Regions from separate parts of the Gordonia cholesterolivorans genome, predicted to be linked through region 2. Evidence: riboswitches for the same ligand, from Rfam matches in the RefSeq annotation. Region 2 holds a riboswitch; the other holds the start of a gene.
The links. A riboswitch is a leader RNA that binds a small molecule or an ion and turns the genes downstream of it on or off. The one in region 2 is predicted to bind cyclic di-AMP.

Region 1 (10,443 bases), on a different contig from region 2:
CGGCCGGTCGGAGACGGTGCTCCAACTCTGCTGGGTCTTCGGCGCCACCCTGGGTGTGCTCCTGCCCACCGAGCTGTGGATCGGCTTCACCGTGGTCACCGTGTTCGTCGGCATCGGTCTCGTCCAGACCTTCCTGACCAGCCGCGGTTCCACGATGGTGCCGGGCTTCGGCGGCCGCCGCCCCGATCACGCGGCCCCGACGATGCCGATCGAAGTGCCCGACCATCTGCGCGCACCGCGCTGAGCCGCGGCCGACACGCCCCTGATCGGGCCCGCACATCCCCCAGCCCCCCGCCCCCTAACCGAAGGACGTATTCGACGTGTTGCAACCGGGAGACAAGAAGGCCCTCGCGATCATCGGAGCCGTGGTGGTCGCGGCCCTGGTGATCATCGCCGGCGCCACCACGCTGCTCGTCCGGGGACACGAGAAGCCGCTGCCGACCATCTCGTTCCAGGCCGGCGACCACCTGACCCGGGCCGAACCGTCGTACTGGTGCTCGGTGAAGATGGACGACTGCCGACTCGTCGACCGGAACGGCAAGTTCAAGCTCCGCACCTACGACCACCCGGTCGCCATCGGCGAGCGGGTGACCCTGAGCGTTCCGAAGGAGATCTCAGACGGGCCGTGGACGCTCATCGCCGAATACGCGACACCACGGGGCATCGCACGCGTGATGTGGCTGCACCTGCCGGGCACCACTTTCACGCAGATCCTGCATAGCGAACCCGATCGGGTGCTGATGGGCGTGGAGGTGTCGTCGATCTCGGCGTACCGGGAGAAGACCCCCGGCCAGGACAACGACTCGCTCGACGTCGACCTGTCGATCCGCGGCACCTTCTCGATCCGGACTCTGCCGGTCGACTTCCGCATTCCGAACACCGCGACGCTGCCCGACCAGCGCGGCTAGCTCGGCCGGACGGACGCCCGCCTCAGCGGTCGAGTTCGCGTGTGACGCCGCGGACGACCTCCGAGATCCGCTGGGCGGTCTTCCGGTCGGGATAGCGGCCGTTGCGCAGATCCGGCTGCACCTTGCCTTCGAGCAAGGTGATGAGATCGGCGATGAGCCCGTGCAGTTCGTCGGGCGAGAGACGCTTCGCGTCCCGCTCGCGGCGTGCCGCCTCGCGCGTGTTGCGCGCGACACTGGGCGCCGGTTCGAGGACCGTGACACGCAGCGCCTGCGGGCCGCGGCGTCCCGCCGCCATGTCGAACTCCACCTTCTGTCCGACCTTCAGCTCCGAGACGTCCGAGGGCAGCGCGTTGGCCCGGACGTACACATCCTCGCCGTCGGTCTGCGACAGGAACCCGAAGCCCTTCGCGGAGTCGTACCACTTCACCCGGCCGGTCGGCACAGTGCTCACCTTCACAACTGATCTGGTCTGCCACAGACAAAAGCGCCTTGGCCCGATGGCAGTCCGAGCGGAGGCGCGCTGCAACAGATTCTAGCGTTCGGGCTACCGTTGACGCCATGCAGACCCAGAAGTCCTCACGCCTGCTCGGGGTCGCCGTCGTCATGTTCGGCATCGGGATGATCGCGAGCATCGCCCTGCTGTTCCCGGCGGTCCGGGACACCGGGACGGCCGTCGTCACGACCGTCTACGTTCTGGCCATGGGCGCACCGCTGGGATTGCTGCTCGGGATCGTGTTCGCCCTGCTGTCCGGCCGGCGCAGCCGGTGAACCGCATCGACCCGGACCGGCCGCTGCGGCCCGTCAGCGACGAGACCGAACTCAAACGAGCTTTCAGTTGCTTCCCGTCCGGCGTGGTGGCCGTGTGTCGCACAGGCGACGATCCCGGGGGCGACCCGATCGGGATGTCCGCCAGCGCCTTCACCACCGTCTCGCTCGATCCGCCGCTGGTGTCGGTGTGCGTCCGCAACGGCTCCACCACCTGGCCCGCACTGAGGGGCGGCACCGTCGGCGTGAGTGTCTTCGCCGCGCACCAGGGCGAAGTCTGCCGCAGGCTCGCGGGGCCGCCGGAGGACCGGTTCACCGGGGTACGCCCCATCGCCGACGACTCGGGCGCGGTCTTCATCCCCGGCGCCGCCGCCCACCTGGCATGCACGGTGTTCTCAGAGATCCCCGCGGGCGACCACCTCGTGGTGCTTCTGACCATCGACGCCCTGCGCTGCGACCCGAACGTCGAACCACTTGTCTTCCACGCCAGCAGCTTCCGCGCGCTCGAAGCTCGACGCGCACAATCCTGACATACCGGCGTGTCGGAACTCTCAATCAGGATGTGACCTTTGTCACATAACAACCCGATAACGAACGGGATACGAGACGGGTATCAGTGCCGTGAGCAGCACGGACGTGCCACGACGCCCGATCGGCCGCTTCACACCACCTCAGAGCACCTCTTCGCATCAGATGTTCTCGCGGGCTCGACGACGTAGTGTTCATGACGGCCGCCACCCAGGCGACCACCCGAACGCCCGTTCCGCCGGTCGCGCCCAACCTCGCTCCGCCGGCAGGACACCCGCTGATGCAGTTTCAGGAGCGAGGACGGGGGACCCACAATCCTCCGGGAACCGGTCGATCACCTCGGTGGTCGGCCTTGGGGTTAAGCCCGGCAGACGTCGCACCCAGTGACGCGAGCCGGACCGGGCACCTCTCAGCCCGAACCCGACAGCTCACCTCGTAGGCGCGTGGAGAGAGGAAACGAAGACATATGTCCGGACGTCACTCGAAGCAGACGACCAATACCAAGACTTTCGCGAAGATCGCCCTCACGTCGGCCATCATCGGCGGCGGCGCGGCCCTGATGGGCGGCGGTCACGCCTCGGCAGCGACCGATTCCGAGTGGGATCAGGTCGCACAGTGCGAGTCCGGCGGCAACTGGGCCATCAACACCGGCAACGGCTACCAGGGCGGCCTGCAGTTCAGCCCGAGCACCTGGGCGGCCCACGGCGGCACCCAGTACGCACCGAGCGCCGACCAGGCCACCCGCGAGCAGCAGATCGCCGTCGGCGAGCGCGTTCTCGCCACCCAGGGCAAGGGCGCATGGCCCACCTGCGGCGGTCCCCTCTCGGGCCCCACCCAGCGCAGCGCCCCGGCCACCCCCAAGCCGGCCAACCCGCTCGCACCGAAGCAGCAGGACGCCCCGAAGACCGGCCTGGCCAAGTCTGCCGACGCGAAGAACACCGAAGAGGCCAAGCAGCAGATCGACAAGGTCGTCAACGACTCCAAGGTGAGCCCCGAGGTGCGCAGCGCCTGGAAGGCCGCCAAGGACTCCGGCTACCAGCTCACCCCGGACCAGCTGAAGCTGTACAACCAGAACAAGGGCCTGATCAACCTCCCCTGATCACCCGAGAAGTTCATCCGAGAAGACCTCCGCTTCGGCGGGGGTCTTCTCGCATTTCGCGACCGCCCCCGCACCGACGTGACGCATGGCGCACGAAAACCGGCCGGACCACACGGTCCGGCCGGTCTCGGCAGAGCTCAGGTCAGGTCAGCGGTTGACGACGGTCTTCGACTGGATGTACGGCAGGCTGTCGACGGGCTGCGGCAGCTCGTAGTAATCGCCGAACGGCGAGAGCGCACCCGCCAGGTGAGAGGTGAACTCCGTCACCGCGTGCTGCTCACCGATATCCGTCGGCCAACCGTTGTCCACGTATCCACTCTTCTTAGCCACGGCCTCATTGTGCCATGCCCGCTGAACCGGCGGTACAGTTGTCCGAATGAGTCCCGACCTGCCGCTGCGCGGGTTGGCCGACGATCTCGCCGAGCGGTCCGACGATGCGCTCGTCGAGTTGCTGATCGCCCGGCCCGACCTCGCTTCTCCCCCGCCCCGCGGCACCGGTGTCCTCGCCCAGCGCGCGCTGTCGGCGGCGTCGATCTCCCTGGCGGGCGAAGGGCTCGACCTTCTGGCGGTCGCAGTGATCGAGGCCTTTCTCGACGCGTCCAGTGCGATCGGCGAACGCAAGGAACTCCTCGGGCCGGTGAGCCGGGACGCGATCGTCGCCCGTCTCGGTCGGCGGGCGCGGCGCGGCGACGTCGACGCGCGTCTCGACCAGATGGTCACCCGTGCACTGCTGTGGGGCACCGGCCCCCGCCGGCGCGGCAGGCACACCGACTGGATCGCCGGGGCGCATCTGCCCGCCGCCCTGCCGTGGCGGGCTCACAATCTGCTCGGCCCCATCGCGGAGTCGACTCCCGCGCAGATCCGCGAGCGCATCGAATCGGCCGCCGAGCGGCCCAGGGAACTGCTCACCACACTCGCCCAGGGGTCGTCTCTCGGGCGCAGTCGCGACGCCGCACCGGATGCCGATCCGAGCGCGCCGGTGCCCACCCTCATCTCCCTCGGCCTGCTCGCACGGATCGATGAGCAGACTGTGGAGCTTCCGCCCCAGGTGGGACAACTGCTTCGCGGTCAGCCGCCGCTCGAGACCGCGGTCCTGCGGGAACCGCCACTCACCGGTGCGGACGGCCCCGGGCGGTTCGACGCGAAGGCCGTCGACGCCGCGGGGGCGGGCGAGGCGCTCGAACTGCTCCGTCACTCCGGCGATCTGATCGAGGCGCTCGGCACCGCACCGGCGGCCCTGCTGCGGTCCGGCGGCCTGGGCATCCGCGAACTCCGGCGCCTCGCCAAGACCACCGCCCTGACCGTGAGCCGCGTCGGCCTGCTCGTCGAACTGCTGGCCAGGCAGCGGCTGCTCGACGCGGGTGCGCCCGACTCCGACGCGGGCGACCACCTCGCCGACGACGTCTTCGCGCCCACCGGCGCCGTCGACGCCTGGGCGCATCTGAGTTCCGGGCGACGATGGCTCGGCATGGCGCGGGCGTGGCTCGATCTGCCGCGGCAGCCCTGGCAGATCGGCGACACCGACCGCGAGGGGAACACCCTCGCGGCGCTGTCGTCCGAACTGTTCGACGCCACCGCCGCGGCCTCACGCCGCGCGGTGCTGGCTCCGCTCGCCGACGCCGAGCCCGCCCACCCTGTGTCCCCCGAAGCGCTGACCGCGGTGCTCGGATGGCGTCATCCGCGCCGTCTCCGCCGACTCAACGTGCACGTGGTGTCCGAGACCCTGCGCGAGGCGACCGAACTCGGACTCGTGGCGCACGGCTCGCTCACGACCGCCGGGCGGCTGCTCCTCGACGTTCCCGCCGACGCCGAGTCGGCGGCCGACGTGCTCGCGGCGATGGACGCGTCCCTGCCCGACCTCATCGACTACTTTCTGGTCCAGGCCGACCTGACAGTCGTGGTGCCCGGGCCGCTCGATCCGGACGTGGCCGACCGGCTCCGGTTGATCGCCGACCTCGAATCGGGCGGTGCCGCCTCGATGTATCGGATCACCGAAGACAGTGTGCGGCGCACGCTCGACACCGGCCGCACCAGTGCCGAGATCGCCACGTTCCTCCACGAGCACTCACGGACGCCCGTGCCGCAGTCGCTGACATATCTGATCGACGACGTCGCCCGCAGACACGGCCGGCTGCGCGTGGGCGTGGCGGCGTCGTTCATCCGCTGCGACGACACCGCGACGCTCACCGAGGTGCTGCGCAGCGAGGCCGCGACCGAGCTGGCCCTGCGCGCCCTGGCCCCGACAGTCGCGGTGTCGGCGGCACCGCTGCGCGATGTGATCGACCGGCTGCGCGCATCGGGGTTCAGCCCCGCGGGCGAGGACTCCTCCGGAGCGCTGATCGACCTGCGCAGCCGAGGCGTCCGCGTCCCGGCCCGCGGTGCGGCGTCGTCCCCACCGCATCGACGCGCCGCTCTCGGTCCCGGTCAGGCGCACGCCGTCGTCTCCCGGATGCGGACCGCCGACCGCGCCGCCGGACCGGTCGCCGCGGCCTCGGCGTCGGGTGCCGCCGGCGAGACCGTGTCCACGCTGATCCAACTGGCCCTGCGCACCGGGAGGCGCCTGCGCATCGGTTATGTGGACGCGCAGGGCGCGGCGAGTCGGCATGTGGTGCACGCCCGTTCGCTGGCCGCCGGACAATTGGTGGCCGACGAGGAGGGCGGCGAGCCCGACCTCCGGTTCGCGCTGCACCGGATCACCCGCGTCGAGGTGCTCTGACTCCCGACGGCAGGTGGCCGCACCGCGCCCGAACCTGGACAATGGACCGGTGACCGACGGACCTCTCATCGTGCAATCGGACAAGACCCTCCTGCTGGAGGTCGACCATCCGGGGGCGGCCGCCGCGCGGGCCGCGATCGCACCCTTCGCCGAACTCGAGCGCGCTCCCGAGCACGTCCACACCTACCGGGTCACTCCGCTGGCACTGTGGAACGCGCGGGCCGCCGGCCACGACGCCGAGCAGGTGGTCGACGCCCTCGTCACGCACTCGCGTTTCCCGGTTCCGCAGCCGCTGCTGGTCGACATCGTCGACACGATGGGCCGCTTCGGGCGGCTCCAGCTGATGAAGAACCCCGCGCACGGGCTCACCCTCGTGAGTCTGGATCGCGCCGTGCTGGAGGAGATCCTGCGGAACAAGAAGGTCGCGCCCATGCTCGGCGCGCGGATCGACGACGACACCGTCGTGGTCCACCCGTCCGAGCGCGGGCGCCTCAAGCAGATCCTGCTGAAGGTCGGCTGGCCCGCGGAAGACCTCGCCGGTTACGTCGACGGCGAGGCGCACCCGATCGAATTGGAGCAGACCGACTGGCATCTGCGCGACTATCAGGAGTTGGCGGCCGACTCGTTCTGGGCGGGCGGTTCGGGCGTCGTAGTCCTGCCGTGCGGTGCGGGAAAGACTATGGTCGGCGCCGCGGCGATGGCCAAGGCCGGCGCCACCACGCTGATCCTCGTGACGAACACGGTCGCCGGCCGCCAGTGGAAGCGTGAGTTGGTGGCCCGGACCTCCCTGACCGAGGACGAGATCGGCGAGTACTCGGGCGAGCGCAAGGAGATCCGACCCGTCACCATCGCCACCTACCAGGTGATGACCCGCAAATCGAAGGGTGAGTACAAGAACCTCGACCTGTTCGACTCGCGCGACTGGGGTCTGATCATCTACGACGAGGTGCATCTGCTTCCGGCCCCGGTGTTCCGCATGACCGCCGACCTCCAGTCGCGACGGCGCCTCGGCCTCACCGCCACGCTGGTCCGCGAGGACGGACGCGAGGGCGACGTCTTCAGCCTCATCGGCCCCAAACGCTACGACGCCCCGTGGAAGGACATCGAGGCGCAGGGCTGGATCGCTCCGGCCGAGTGCATCGAGGTCCGGGTGACGATGACCGATTCGGAGCGGCTGCAGTACGCCGTCGCCGAACCGGAGGAGAAGTACAAGCTCTGCTCCACCGCCCACTCCAAGATCCGCGTGGTCCGGTCGATCCTCGAACGCCACCGGGACTCCCAGACCCTCGTCATCGGCGCCTACATCGACCAACTCGAGGAGTTGGGCCGGGAACTCGACGCCCCGGTGATCCAGGGCTCCACCCGGAACGCCGAACGCGAGAAGCTCTTCGACGCCTTCCGCCGGGGAGAGTTGCAGACCCTGGTGGTCTCGAAAGTCGCGAACTTCTCCATCGATCTCCCCGAGGCCTCGGTGGCGGTTCAGGTCTCGGGTACGTTCGGTTCTCGCCAGGAGGAGGCCCAGCGCCTCGGCCGTCTGCTGCGGCCCAAGGCCGACGGCGGTCAAGCGCACTTCTACTCGGTCGTCTCGCGCGACAGCCTCGACGCCGACTACGCCGCGCACCGCCAGCGATTCCTCGCCGAGCAGGGCTACGCGTACCGGATCGTCGACGCCGACGACATCGTCGGACCGCCGCTGCCGTGAGACGCACGTAACACTCGTCGTCTGTTCGTGCGACATACCGGTTGTCGGGGGTTCGAACACCATCGTCGATTCCAAGGGGGAACCGTGAACCGTCTCGTCACCGGAACTGTCGTCGCTCTCGCAGCGGGAGCCGTCGTCGCGGGAACCGCGGCCGGGGCCGGCGCGGCCGGCGCCGACATCGAGACCAGCGAGTACGTCGCGCAGAACTGCATCGGCCTGTCACCGAACATCATCGATAATCCCTACTACGGCGGCGTCACCGTCTACCCCGACGGCAATGGGCGCATCAGCGTCACCTGGGGCAATCCGAGCATCTGGGGCTACCGCACCGACGGCACCCTGACCTGGAAGAACCTGCGCACCGGCCGGAGCGGCCAGAGCAATGCCCACTTCACCCACGACGCCGAGGGCGCCGGGTTCTCGGCGGAGATCGCCACGGGTCCGGGACCGGTCCGGATCACCACGCGAGCGATGAACCGAGGGCCCTTCCTCACCCTGGCCGCACCGACGTGCACGGGAGTGGCGCACGTCCGCTGACCGCATCGGTCGGGTGTGTGCCAACCTGGAGCCATGCCATTGGTCGACCGCATGCGCCCGTTCACGTCCACCGTCTTCGCGGAGATGTCGGCCCTCGCGGTGAAGCACGACGCGATCAACCTGGGTCAGGGGTTCCCCGACTCCGACGGGCCGGCATCGATGCTGGCGGCGGCCGTCGACGCGATCGAATCAGGCGGCAATCAGTACCCGCCCGGGATCGGCGTGCCGTCGCTGCGCCACGCGATCGCCGCACATGAACGCGATCACTACGGCATCGACCGCGACCCCGATTCGCAGGTCCTGGTGACCGTCGGCGCCACCGAGGCCATCGCCGGTGCCCTGCTCGGGCTCGTCGAGCCCGGCCGCGAGGTGGTGATGATCGAGCCGTACTACGACTCCTATGCGGCCTGCGTCGCCCTCGCGGGCGGTGTCCGGCGCACCGTTCCGCTGGTGCGCGACGGCGACGGATTCGTGCTCGACCGATCGGCGCTGGCCGCCGCGTTCGGACCGAATACCGCTGCGGTGCTGGTCAACTCGCCGCACAATCCGACGGGCACGGTACTCACCGACGACGACCTCGCCCAGATCGCACGGTTGACGATCGAGTACGACGCCGTCGCCATCACCGACGAGGTGTACGAGCACCTGCTCTTCGACGGCCGCGGCCAGCACCCGCTCGCGTTGCTGCCCGGCATGGCCGAGCGCACCCTGCGGATCTCGAGCGCCGCCAAGACCTTCGCGTGCACGGGGTGGAAGGTCGGCTGGATCACCGGCCCCGCCGATCTGGTGGCGGCGGCGCGTGCGGCCAAGCAGTTCCTCACCTACGTCGGCAGCGGACCGTTCCAGCCCGCGGTAGCGCACGCGCTGCGCACCGAGATGGACTGGGTGCGGGCCAACGCCGCCGACCTGGCGCGCAAACGGACCGTCCTGTCGAACGCGCTGCGCACGGCCGGGTTCGACGTCCACCGCAGCGAGGCCGGGTACTTCGTCTGCGCCGATCCGCGCCCTCTCGGGTATTCGGACGGATTCGAGTTCTGCCGCGAGATGCCGGCGCGGATCGGGGTCGCCGCCGTGCCGGTCAGCGCATTCGTCGACGACGATCAGCCGTGGCGGCACCTGGTCCGCTTCGCCTTCTGCAAGCGCGACGAGGTCATCGCCGAGGCCGCCGAGCGACTCGGCAGTCTGCGATGACCGCGCGCCGTTCGTACTAGAACGTACGTTCGATACCCTGGTAGGCTCCAGCCATGGGCACTGGAGTTCAGGCCTCGTTGTTCGACTCGGCTGACGCGGACGTCGGCCTGGCCGCACTGAGCGCGATCACCGTACGACACCCGCTCTCCGACGGCGCCTGGGTCGATGTGCGCCCCGGCTGGGTCACCGGGTCGATGCACCTGTTCGACGCCCTGCGCGCCGATGTCCCGTGGCGAGCCGAACGCCGGCAGATGTACGAGTCGGTGGTCGACGTCCCGCGGCTGCTGGCCTTCTACGATCAGCGCAGCGCGCTGCCGCACGAGATCCTCGAACGGGCCCGCGATGCACTGACGCACCACTACCGACGAGAACTGCCCGACGGCTTCGCCACCGCGGGTCTGGCATTGTATCGGGACGGCTCCGACAGCGTCGCCTGGCACGGTGACCGGATCGGCCGGGGACGGATCGACGACACCCTGGTCGCGATCGTCTCCCTGGGCGCTCCGCGCACCCTTCTGCTGCGCCCGCGGGGCGGCGGACCGTCACGGAAATTCGTCCTCGGTTCCGGCGATCTGTTGGTGATGGGTGGCTCATGCCAACGCACATGGGATCACGCGGTCCCGAAGACGCCCGGGGTCGGCCCGCGGATCAGCGTCCAGTTCCGTCCCGCCGGGGTGCGCTGACCCGCGCGCTCTCAGACGTCGAAAGTGACGCCCGTCAGTTCCTCGGACGCCGACCAGAGGCGGTCGCGAACCCGCTGATCGTCGGCCGCCGCACGATAACGTGCGCGCGACGGTGTACCGCGCAGCACCCGGTTGGGTCCCCAATAGCTGCCGTTCGGGACGTCGGCCGTCGCCGCGAACAGTGCGGGCAAGGCCCCCTGAGCCGCAGGCTGTCCCACGCGAAGCATCGCGCCCGCCTTCATCAAGTAGTCCACGGGCGTCTCGGATTGCCCCATCAGACCGGTCGAGGTGTAGCCGGGATGAGCCAGGACCGC
Region 2 (10,443 bases):
ACCGTCGACTTGTCGGCACCCAGCGCGTCCTTCATCGCGTCGTCGGTGGTGGAGGTGTCTCCGCCCTTGCCGACACCGATGTACATCTTCTTGAGCTTCTCCTCGCCGAACTTCTGGCCGACGAAGGCCGCAAACGACCACGCCTCCTGATAGGCGATCCGGGCCGCGTCCGAGTCGACGGAGAACGACCCGTCCGAGGGCAGCGCCTTCGGAACGTCGCCGGCGGCCACGGCAGCGGCCAATTCCGGTGCGGCGTCGACGAAGTCCCGGTAAGTGCCCTTGCGGCCCACGTACTCCGGAACGCCCTCGGTGAGCCACAGCGGCGCGTTCTCGGCGGTGTTGAGCCGCGAGGCGACGTGCGTGAGCTCATGGCGGATCACGACGGCGAGCGCCGGCTTCGACAGGGCACGGGCGGCGGGCGTGAGCACGATCCGCTGTCCCACCACCTGCTGATTCTGACGATCGATCATGGTGTACACGGTGGCGGCGGCAGCAGCTGAGGTGTCGACCGGAACGGTCCTCGTGAGTCCGGAGAACTGAGCGCCGTCGGCGGTGGAGATCACCGCGATCCGCCGGACCCAGTCGTCGCCCCAGAACTTCGATACCTCATCCACCGCAGCGGGCAGGATTTCGGCGACCTGAGCCGCGGTCTTCTCCGCGCCCCGGTAGCACAGAACCGTCGAGGTCCCCCCGGAGGTGCGCACGTCGTTCGCCGACAGCCCCGGAAACGCCCACGGCCCCACCTCGGGTGCCTTCGGATTCTCGCGTGAGGCCTGCGACGGGTCGGGCGCCAGGCCACCGTCGCCGACGACTTTCCAGTCGTCGCCGTATCGCGCGAAGGTCAGGCTCTGGTGGAGGGTCACCGTCGGTTCGTCGAGTCCAGGCGACGACGCGCCGCCCAGCGCGTAGTCGAGATCGACGGGCGTCACCCAACTGTCGGAGGCGCCGGCCGCTTCGAGCTTCGCCTCGAAATCCGGTTCGAGAAGGTGCTCCGGACCGGTCTGGGGCGCCACTCGATAGCGGAATTCCTTGAGTTTGAGCGGCTTTCCCACCGGCGCCGATGCGAAATCGGCAGCCACGGCGTCGAGCCGATGCCGGAACTCGACGGTGGCGGCCGGATCGATGAGTTCGGACAGGCCTCTGCGGTCGCCGTTGCGCAGCGTCGACGACAGTTGGTCGAGCAGGGCGGTGACGCCGTCGTAGCGCTGCTGTTCGAACGGGTTCAGCGGCGTCGTCGCGACCGTCGGAGACGAAGAGGCCGATGGGTGATCGGCAACGGAGCCACAGGCGGTGAGCGACGCGGCAGTCACGGCCGCCAAGACAGTGGCCGCGATCGCGGCACGCTGGGGGCGCACTCAGTACCGTCGCGCGGAGTTGTACGGGCCGGCCTTGTCGATCGGCACCACCGCGACCGGCACACCGAAGGTCGATGCGTGCACCACGTAACCGTCGCCCACATACATCCCGACGTGCGTGGCATCCGGGTAGTAGATGATCAGATCTCCCGGCTCGAGGTCGTTGCGATCGACCGGGGTGCCGCCTGCGAGCTGAGCCTCACTGGTCCGCGGAATCGAACGTCCGGCCTGCTTATAGGCCCACAGCATCAGGCCGGAGCAATCGAACTGGTTCGGCCCGGTGGCGCCCCAGACGTACGGATCACCGATACGCGAGATCGCGGCCTGGACGGCCACGAGTTCCGGAGAGGTCCCCTTCGGCACGGCCCGGGGGTCGAAGTTGTACTTCGGCCCGCGCAGCGCGGCGAGCTGCTTGCCGGTCATCGACTGGTAGATGGCGCGGATCTGAACGGCTTCGATCTGCAGATTCGCCTGCTTGGCCTGCAGTTCACCGCGCTGCTTCTCCGAGGCGGCAATGGCCTGGGTCGCGGCTGCGGCGGTCTTCTCGGCCTCCGATTTGGCGGCCTTGGCCTCGCGTGCGGTCTTCACCACCGACCGCAAGTCGGCAGCCGACTGGCGGGACATCACTTCCAGACCCGACATGTTGTCGAGGAGATTCTGGGGCGAATCGCTCACCAGCATCGCGTAGAGGCGGTTGATGCGAGCTCCGCGGTAGCTGACGCGCGCGAGGGCGTCCACCTTCTTCTGGGCCGCGTCCATCTGGCCCTGCATCGCGGTGAGCTGATGGGCCGCCTTGTCGGCCTTGCGTCGTTCGACGGCGACGATGCGGCGCTGCTTGTCGTACTCGACCTGCGCGGCGTTCATCGCCTCGGAGGTCTTCTCGGCGTTCACCGAGAGCGAGCGGTACTTCGAGAGCAGTTGGTCGGGGGTGCGCGCCGGGTCGGCTGACACGGGGGCCCCGACCATGATCGTCGACGCGGACACGGCTGCCAGCCCGAAGGCGGCCGCCCGTCTGAGCGTCCGGGACGTTCGACTCTTCAACACCACTCGCACTCGATCCTTCATACCCGTGAGGGCGGGCCGGCGCACATCACGCCGTCCCGCCCTTCACCGAAGTTCAAACGGCAGTCGCTGCTCAGTAGCGGCGAATACCCGTCAGGTTCCACGCGTTCACCTTGTCGCGCTTCACCGGAACGCCCTCGGTGGACGAGTGGACGAAGATTCCATTGCCGGCGTAGATGCCTGCGTGGCCGCCGCCGTTGAAGATCAGGATGTCGCCGGGCTGGGCCTGTGCCAGCGATGCGACGGGGGTGCCGCCGCCGAGCTGACCGTAGCTGTCGCGCGGGATGATCTTCCCGGCCTGCTTGTAGGCCCACGAGGTCAGACCCGAGCAGTCGAAGGCGTTGGGGCCGGCCGCACCGTAGACGTACGGCGCGCCGATCTTGGACTCCGCGTAGCGCAGCGCCTTCTTGGCGCGCACCTGCTGCGGGGTGCCGATGTCCAGGCTCGGGGCCTGCGGGGCCTTCGGCACCAGGTTCTGCGGCAGTCCCGGAACGTCGAAGGTGCCGACGTTCGGAACGGTCACCGGAGTGGCATGTGCGGGAGCTGCGGCGAACGCCAGCGATCCGCCGATGGCGATCGAGCCGGCGAGCACTGCGGACTTGGCGGCCTTACGGCCGGCACTGGTCTGCTCCAAACTATGTTTGCCCACGAAAACACGTACTCCTTGTTGTTCTCCCTTATCGCCGACCGGGTTAGCTGTCGGGTTCGGGCCGGAAGAGATGGACCCTACGCAGGCAGAAAGAAGCCCGAAGCTTCAATCCTTGTGCGATTCACCCCAATCCGCACGCACGATTCGCATCGGTCGCACGGAGGAAGTGGTTCCCCGGTTCGCCCCCGTTGGTGAGGGCGATTAGGCGATGACCCACCGGGCACCCGGACTGCTCCGGGACATCCCTGACTGGAAGGTCTCGGAAAGATTACGAAACCCTGACAGCGATGTCCACCGGCCCGCCGTAGGCGCGCCGTCCGCTACCGGCTCACACGGCGCGGAGGCCACCCGGCCACGACTCCCGGAAAGTGTCATCACCTGCGACGACACCCCGTTTGGCCGCACCCGCGACCTCAGGGGAGATCAATTCTGTGTCAGCGAACACATCGATCGCGTCGGCGAGTTCGGCACCGGCGGGGTCAGTGTTCTCCATGACCCCATAACCGCTGGTGGGCGGACCGAAGAAGACCTGCATCATGCAGTCGCCGCAGGCTCGCGCTCGCATCGGACACCGCGCACAGTCAATTTTCATGTGATCTGCCTCTCATCATCTCGGTGGAGACGGCGAAACCGGGCAATCACGTTGTCCGCGACCCGAAGACGTCTCGTCGCCGTCGACCTCGGGTGGAGACTACGACGCCCCTACGACATCTCCGTCCGCCGAAGCGCGTCGGGCCGGGGCTGTCAGAGCCCCGCCGTACGGTTCGGCCATGACCGTCGAACAGCTGTCGTTCGCCGACCTTCCCGAGGCCGACGAGTTCACCTCCGCTCCGTTGCGGGAGACCACCTTCGTGGTGGTCGACCTCGAGACCACGGGCGGGAGTCCGGAGAACGACCGCATCACGGAGATCGGTGCGGTCAAGATCCGTGGAGGCGAAGTGCTCGGCGAGTTCGCGACGCTGGTCGACCCCGGGCGCGCGATCCCGCCGCAGATCGTCGCCCTCACCGGAATCACCACCGCCATGCTCTACGACGCGCCAGCCGTCGAGGCGGTGCTGCCGTCCTTCGTCGAGTTCGCCCGCGGGTGCGTCCTGGTGGCGCACAACGCCCGCTTCGACATGGGGTTCCTGCGGAGGAGCGCTGCCCGAGCGGGCCTGCCGTGGCCGTTCTCCGCGTCCCTGTGCACTGTGGTGATGGCCCGACGGATTCTGAGCAGGCAGGAGGCGCCGAGCGTCAAACTCTCCGCGCTGGCCGATCTGTTCGACGTCTCGGTCCGGCCGACCCACCGTGCGCTGGACGACGCCCGTGCCACGGTCGACGTCTTCCATCGACTTCTGGAGCGCGTCGGCGACCAGGGGGTGCGAACGGTGGGCGATCTGACCACGTATCTGCCCCGGGCGACGCCGGCGATGCGCGCCAAACGCACGATGGCGTCCGGGCTCCCCCATAGGCCCGGCGTCTACCTCTTCCGCGGTCCGTCGGAGGAGGTCCTATATATAGGTACCGCCGTCGACCTCCACCGTCGCGTCTCCGGGTACTTCAACGGAAGCGACACCCGCACCCGGATCGCCGAGATGGTCTCACTCGCGACCCGCGTCGATCACGTCGAGTGCGCTCATGCGCTGGAGGCCGGGGTCGCCGAACTGCGACTTCTCGGGGTCCACAAGCCGTCCTACAATCGCCGTTCCCGCAATCCGCAGCGGGGCTGGTGGATCACCCTGACCGCCGAGCGCTTCCCGCGCCTCAAGGTGTCGCGCACGCCGGGGACCGAATCGCTCGGGCCGGTGTCGAGCCGGGCGGTCGCGCTGGAGGTGGCGGACGTCCTCTCCGGGGCGGCGGGGCTGCGGACGTGCGGCGTCGACCTGAAGAAGGCGAGCCACCACTGGTGTGAGGGGCCGACGGAGGCGGGACGACTGCCGGATCCGCTCGTCGCGACGCTGCCGGGAACGTGCCGCGCCGCCAGTGACCGCCCGCAGACGCTGCCGGACTACCTCTGCCGAGTCGAGGCCGTACGCGACCTGATCTCGGGACGGTCCGACTCGCTTCTCGCGGTTCTGCGCGAACGCGTCGAGTACCTGGCCCAGCAGCGCCGGTTCGAGTCGGCGGCCCGGGCGCGCGACCGGCTGTCGGCGACCATCGAGACCCTCGCCCGGACGCAGCGGCTCGCGGCGGTGGCGCAGCGGCCGGAGGTCGTGGGCGCACGGCCCGACGGTGCCGGCGGCTGGGAGCTGAGCGTCGTCAGATACGGGCGCCTGGCCGGCTCCGCGCACGCGGCTCGCGGCGTGGCCCCGATGGCGGTCGTCGAACGACTCAGAGCCGCGTCCACGACCGTGTTGCCCCCGGCCGACGACAGCGGACCGCTCGCCGGTGCGCCTGCCGAGGAGACGGCGCTGATCGAGCGATGGCTGTACGAGTCCGGTACGCGGTTGGTCGACGTGAGCGACCAGCTCTCACTGCCGATCGGCGCGGCCGAGCGCTGGCGCGACTTCGCACGCATCGCGCGATCGGCGCGCGAGGCGACGAGTCGCTAACGGCCTGGCGGCAAGCCACTAGAGTCGAGCCCATGATCACCGCCATCGTTCTCATCGGAGCCGACATCCATCAGATCCCCGAGACGGCCCAGGCCGTCGCCGAGATCCCGGGCGTCACCGAGGTGTACTCGTGCGCCGGCGACGTGGACCTGATCGCCAAGGTCCGGGTGCGCAATCACGAGGAGATCGCCTCGGTGGTGACCGGCGCCATCAACCGTCTTCCCGGTGTCCGCACGAGTGCCACGCACATCGCGTTCCGCAGTTACGCCAGCGCCGAGGTGGAGGGCGGGTTCTCGATCGGCGAGGCGTGACGCGCCCCGATGTCCCGTCCGACCGAGGCGTCCTGCACCCGGAGTCGCTTCCCGAGTTCCATCGACTTCCCGCCATCGGCGCGACGGCCGACCTGGTCCGGTGGTTCTGGATCTGCCGCTGGCAGCTGCCGACCGGCCGTGTCAGCCGCCAGGAGGTCATCGGCTTCGGCGCCCTGAATCTGGTGGTTCAGCACGATCACGTCGTGGTGGCCGGTGCGACCACCCGGATCAGTCATCGGGACCTGGCAGGAACAGGATGGGCCGTGGGAGCACTCCTGCGGCCCGCGGCCGCAGGAGCACTCCCCATCCGTCCCGCCGAACATCTCGACACCGTCACCGTGGTGTCCGCACCGGACCTGCACGCCGCGGTGAGCACCGAGATGACCACTGGAATGGGCTCCCCGCCCGACCCCGCGGCCGCTGCCGAGACGGTGGGACGGTGGCTGCGGGCTCGCGCGTCGCTCACCGACGAGGCGCTGCTCGCGAACCGCGCGGTGACCGCGCTCGAGTCCGACCCCGCTCTGATCCGGGTCGATCAATCGGCCGAACTCTTCGGGATCAGCGAACGGACCCTGCAGCGCCTCACCGCCAAGTACGTCGGCCTGTCACCGGCGGCGTTGATCCGCCGCCGTCGACTGCAGGAGGCGGCGCACCGCGTCCGGACACGGCCGGACGAATCCCTCGCCGAGATCGCCGCCGAGCTCGGCTACACCGATCACGCCCATATGACACGCGACTTCGCCTCGGTGCTCGGGTTCACCCCGAGCCGCTACCGCGCGGGAGGGTGAGATCAGCCGTGCTCGGCGGCGAGGCGGTTGCTGACCTGCGCCCAGCGCGACAGCAGGTCCGCCGCCCCGCCCGAGTCGATCACGGCCTCGACCCTCGCGAGAGCATCGCGCATCGCCGCGATGAACTCCTCCTGAGTGAACATCTCGTCCTGTTCGAAGGCGACCACAGCGGCCGCGGCGTTGAGGACCACCGCGTCACGCACCGCACCGCGGGCACCGGCGAACATCTCACGGGCGATCTGCGCGTTGACCGAAGCGTCTCCGCCCTGCAGGGCTGACAGTTCGACGAGATCGATTCCGAGGTCCCGGGGATCGAGGGTCAGTTCGCGCGACCGGCCGCCGATGATCTGCCACACGGTGGAGGTGGTGGTGGTCGTCAACTCGTCGAGACCGTCGTCGCCTCGAACCAGAAGCACCCGGTTGCCGCGCTCTGCGAAGGCCTGCGCCAGCACCGGCGCGAGGTCGGAGAAGGCGCAGCCGATGAGTCCGGCCTCCGGCGACGCCGGATTCGTCAGCGGCCCGAGCACGTTGAAGACCGTCGGAATGCCGATCTGACTGCGCGGCGGTCCTGTGAAGCGGAAGGCCGGATGAAAGACCGGCGCGAAGCAGAAGCCGATACCGAGTTCCTCGACGCACTGCTGGACCGCGGCTGGCGGCAGCGTGATCGCCACGCCGAGCGCCTCGAGCACGTCGGCTCCGCCGCTCTTCGACGAGGCCGCACGGTTCCCGTGCTTCACCACCGGAACACCCAGAGCGGCCACGACCACCGATGTCATCGTGGAGATGTTGACGGTGTGGGAGCGGTCGCCCCCGGTCCCGACGATGTCGACCGCCGACCCCGACACCTCGATGCGGTTCGCGAGTGCGAGCATCGCCTCCGACAGCCCTCGCAACTCCGACGACGAGGCGCCCTTCATTTTGACGCCGACACCGAACGCGGCGATCTGTGCGCCGGTCGCCGCGTCGGACATGATCTCGCGCATCGCCCACGCCGCCTCGTCCACCGTCAGATCGACCCGATCGGTCACTTTGCCGAGTACATACGGCCAGGTGTAAGCGTTCTCGGCGGCAGTCACGTCGTCAGCAGTCACGCGAACCACCCTAACGGCAGCCTCCCGGACGCGTCAGCGGAGTATCCGCCGCAGTTCAGCGACGGGGCGCACCGGCTTCCCCGGCACCCGCCGGCCGCAGCACCGCCCAACCGACGACGGCCCCCTCCGCGCGCGAGACCATGCTCGCGATGCGGGCCCGCTCCCGAGAGAGCGCCACCGCATCCACCGGCATCACCCGAGCAAGCGCGAGGGTCGTCAGCGCGTCGTCCGCTGCGTCGGGCCCCGCAGCCACCACACGCTCATCCACCGGACTCTCGTCGACCGCGTAACCGTCCGCACCGACACGCTCGAGGACCCCGCCGACCGCCGAGGCGGGCAGTCGCACCACATGCCGCAGAACCACCGCCTCGGTCGAGGCGAACCCCGCCTGCGCCAATGCCACCGAACTCGCGACCGTCTCGTCGGTGCCGGAGACGACCACCCGCAGATCCGGATCGCCCACCACGGGCTCGGGTGCGCGCGCGGCGTCACTGCGCCAGGGCAGCTTCCACGAGACCATCACGCCACCTCACGCCATATCGTCATGGCGTCCACCGTAAACCCTCATCCTGGTCTCAGGACACGCCGGTAGACTCGTCGTCATCGGCTCTACCTGCGGAAAGCAGGCGACTTCGAGCAATTTTCCGACCCGGGTGGTCAACGGTTACTACGAACCGTCATACTTCTCTTGTGACTAGCGCTGTGGGTAACTCAGAAACCGCCATCACCTCACGCGTGCACTCGCTGAACCGTCCGAACATGGTCAGCGTCGGCACCATCGTGTGGCTGTCGAGCGAATTGATGTTCTTCGCTGGCCTCTTCGCGATGTATTTCGTCGCTCGGGCCAATGCATCGGACGGCTGGCCGCAGCCCCCGACACATCTGAACCTCTGGCTCGCCGTGCCGGTGACCACGGTTCTGATTCTCAGTTCGTTCACCTGCCAGGCAGGTGTCTTCGCCGCCGAGCGCGGCGACGTGTACGGCCTTCGTCGCTGGTACACGCTGACCCTGCTGATGGGCACCTTCTTCGTGTGCGGCCAGGCCTACGAGTACTACTCGCTCATCAACGAGGGCACCACGCTCTCGTCGAGCGCATACGGGTCGGTCTTCTACATGGCGACCGGTTTCCACGGCATGCACGTCATCGGCGGTCTCCTCGCTTTCGTCTTCCTCCTCATCCGCACACGCCTGTCGAAGTTCACTCCGGCGCAGGCGACAGCTGCGATCGTCGTCTCGTACTACTGGCACTTCGTCGACGTGGTGTGGATCGCGCTGTTCGTCGTCATTTACTTCATCCGGTAGCCCCCGGCGGCCGAAGAACCGGCCGGCCCGCCGGACCGGTTCACATACATTCAGTCCAAACCGCTTAGTAGAGAGTCACAGATGAGATCATCTCCACCGAGTTCGCCGGAAGACCGCGACCCGTCCGATGAAAACAACGACGCCGCGCGCGCTAAGCGGCGTCGCAAGCTCCGTCGCCGAGCCAGCGGCACCATCTTCCTTCTGCTTGGCCTGATCGCCACCGGCATCATCGCCGCATTGATCTCGCCCAAGCCGCAGGTCGCGACCGCCGACGACAAGAGCGCGAGCTCCGTCGCCGCAGGCAAGCAGCTGTACGACACCTCCTGCATCACCTGCCACGGCGCCAACCTCGAGGGCGTCCGGGACCGCGGTCCGTCGCTCATCGGCGTCGGTGACGCCGCGGTGTACTTCCAGGTCTCCAGCGGCCGCATGCCGGCCTCGCGCAACGAGGCTCAGGCGCAGCGCAAGCCCGCCAAGTTCACTGAGGCTCAGATCGACCAGCTCGGCGCCTACATCCAGGCGATGGGCGGCGGTCCGTCGGTCATGTACGAGAAGGACGCCGACGGCAACATCAAGTACAAGGACGGCTTCCCCGTCCTCGCGATGGACTCGCTGCGCGGCACCGACATCGGCCGCGGTTCGGAGCTGTTCCGTCTCAACTGCGCCTCCTGCCACAACTTCACCGGTCGTGGCGGCGCTCTCTCGGGCGGTAAGTTCGCTCCCCCGCTGACGGACGTCAACCCGCAGCAGCTCTACACCGCGATGCTCACCGGACCGCAGAACATGCCCAAGTTCTCGAACCGTCAGCTGTCGGTGGACGAGAAGAAGAACATCATCGGCTACGTCCGTTACGTGGACACCGCCAACCCCAGCGGCGGTTACGGACTGGGCGGTTTCGGTCCGGTCTCTGAGGGCATCGTCATGTGGGTTGTCGGCGTGACGGCGGTCGTCGCCGGCGCAATGTGGATTGGATCACGAAATTGAGCGACACGAGTAAGGACGTCCCGTCCGACGACGAACTCGCCGCAATGTCTCGCGACGAGAAGGTCCGTCTCGGTACCAACCTCGACGGAGTGGAGATCATCCACCGCGCCGAGCGTTTCCCCGAGCCGGGCACGAAGGCCGAGAAGCGCGCCGAGTTCGCTGTCGCGATCTGGTTCGTGCTGGCAGGCCTCTTCGCCATCGCCGGCTTCGCGCTGTTCATCTGGAATGAATGGCAGTTCCGCATGCCGGACGAGTCGGGCTACTGGGCTTACACCCTGTACACGCCTCTGCTCGGCGTTACCTTCGGTCTCTCGATCCTGTCGTTCGGATTCGGCGTCGTTCAGCTGACCAAGCGGTTCATCCCGGCCGA

Region 1: another riboswitch for cyclic di-AMP. It lies ahead of ABFX36_RS00990 (transglycosylase family protein); the one in region 2 lies ahead of ABFX36_RS09445 (C40 family peptidase).

What each region holds. Positions count from the first base shown of each region.
Region 1 is NZ_BAAARB010000001.1:216,387-226,829, forward strand. Features, by position in the region: gene ABFX36_RS00965 (MFS transporter) at 1-244, shown strand, start outside; gene ABFX36_RS00970 (DUF2771 family protein) at 321-908, shown strand; gene ABFX36_RS00975 (cold-shock protein) at 931-1,350, opposite strand; gene ABFX36_RS00980 (hypothetical protein) at 1,467-1,676, shown strand; gene ABFX36_RS00985 (flavin reductase family protein) at 1,673-2,203, shown strand; cyclic di-AMP (ydaO/yuaA leader) riboswitch at 2,467-2,659, shown strand; gene ABFX36_RS00990 (transglycosylase family protein) at 2,668-3,300, shown strand; gene ABFX36_RS00995 (hypothetical protein) at 3,448-3,630, opposite strand; gene ABFX36_RS01000 (helicase-associated domain-containing protein) at 3,677-6,016, shown strand; gene ABFX36_RS01005 (DNA repair helicase XPB) at 6,066-7,718, shown strand; gene ABFX36_RS01010 (hypothetical protein) at 7,803-8,255, shown strand; gene ABFX36_RS01015 (pyridoxal phosphate-dependent aminotransferase) at 8,289-9,446, shown strand; gene ABFX36_RS01020 (alpha-ketoglutarate-dependent dioxygenase AlkB) at 9,500-10,129, shown strand; gene ABFX36_RS01025 (oxidoreductase) at 10,141-10,443, opposite strand, start outside.
Region 2 is NZ_BAAARB010000008.1:75,295-85,737, reverse strand. Features, by position in the region: gene ABFX36_RS09455 (peptidase MA family metallohydrolase) at 1-1,310, opposite strand, end outside; gene ABFX36_RS09450 (C40 family peptidase) at 1,356-2,402, opposite strand; gene ABFX36_RS09445 (C40 family peptidase) at 2,491-3,066, opposite strand; cyclic di-AMP (ydaO/yuaA leader) riboswitch at 3,085-3,284, opposite strand; gene ABFX36_RS09440 (hypothetical protein) at 3,395-3,559, opposite strand; gene ABFX36_RS09435 (DEDD exonuclease domain-containing protein) at 3,837-5,597, shown strand; gene ABFX36_RS09430 (Lrp/AsnC family transcriptional regulator) at 5,630-5,908, shown strand; gene ABFX36_RS09425 (AraC family transcriptional regulator) at 5,905-6,696, shown strand; gene trpD (anthranilate phosphoribosyltransferase) at 6,699-7,787, opposite strand; gene ABFX36_RS09415 (hypothetical protein) at 7,843-8,307, opposite strand; gene ctaE (aa3-type cytochrome oxidase subunit III) at 8,478-9,089, shown strand; gene qcrC (cytochrome bc1 complex diheme cytochrome c subunit) at 9,171-10,073, shown strand; gene qcrA (cytochrome bc1 complex Rieske iron-sulfur subunit) at 10,070-10,443, shown strand, end outside.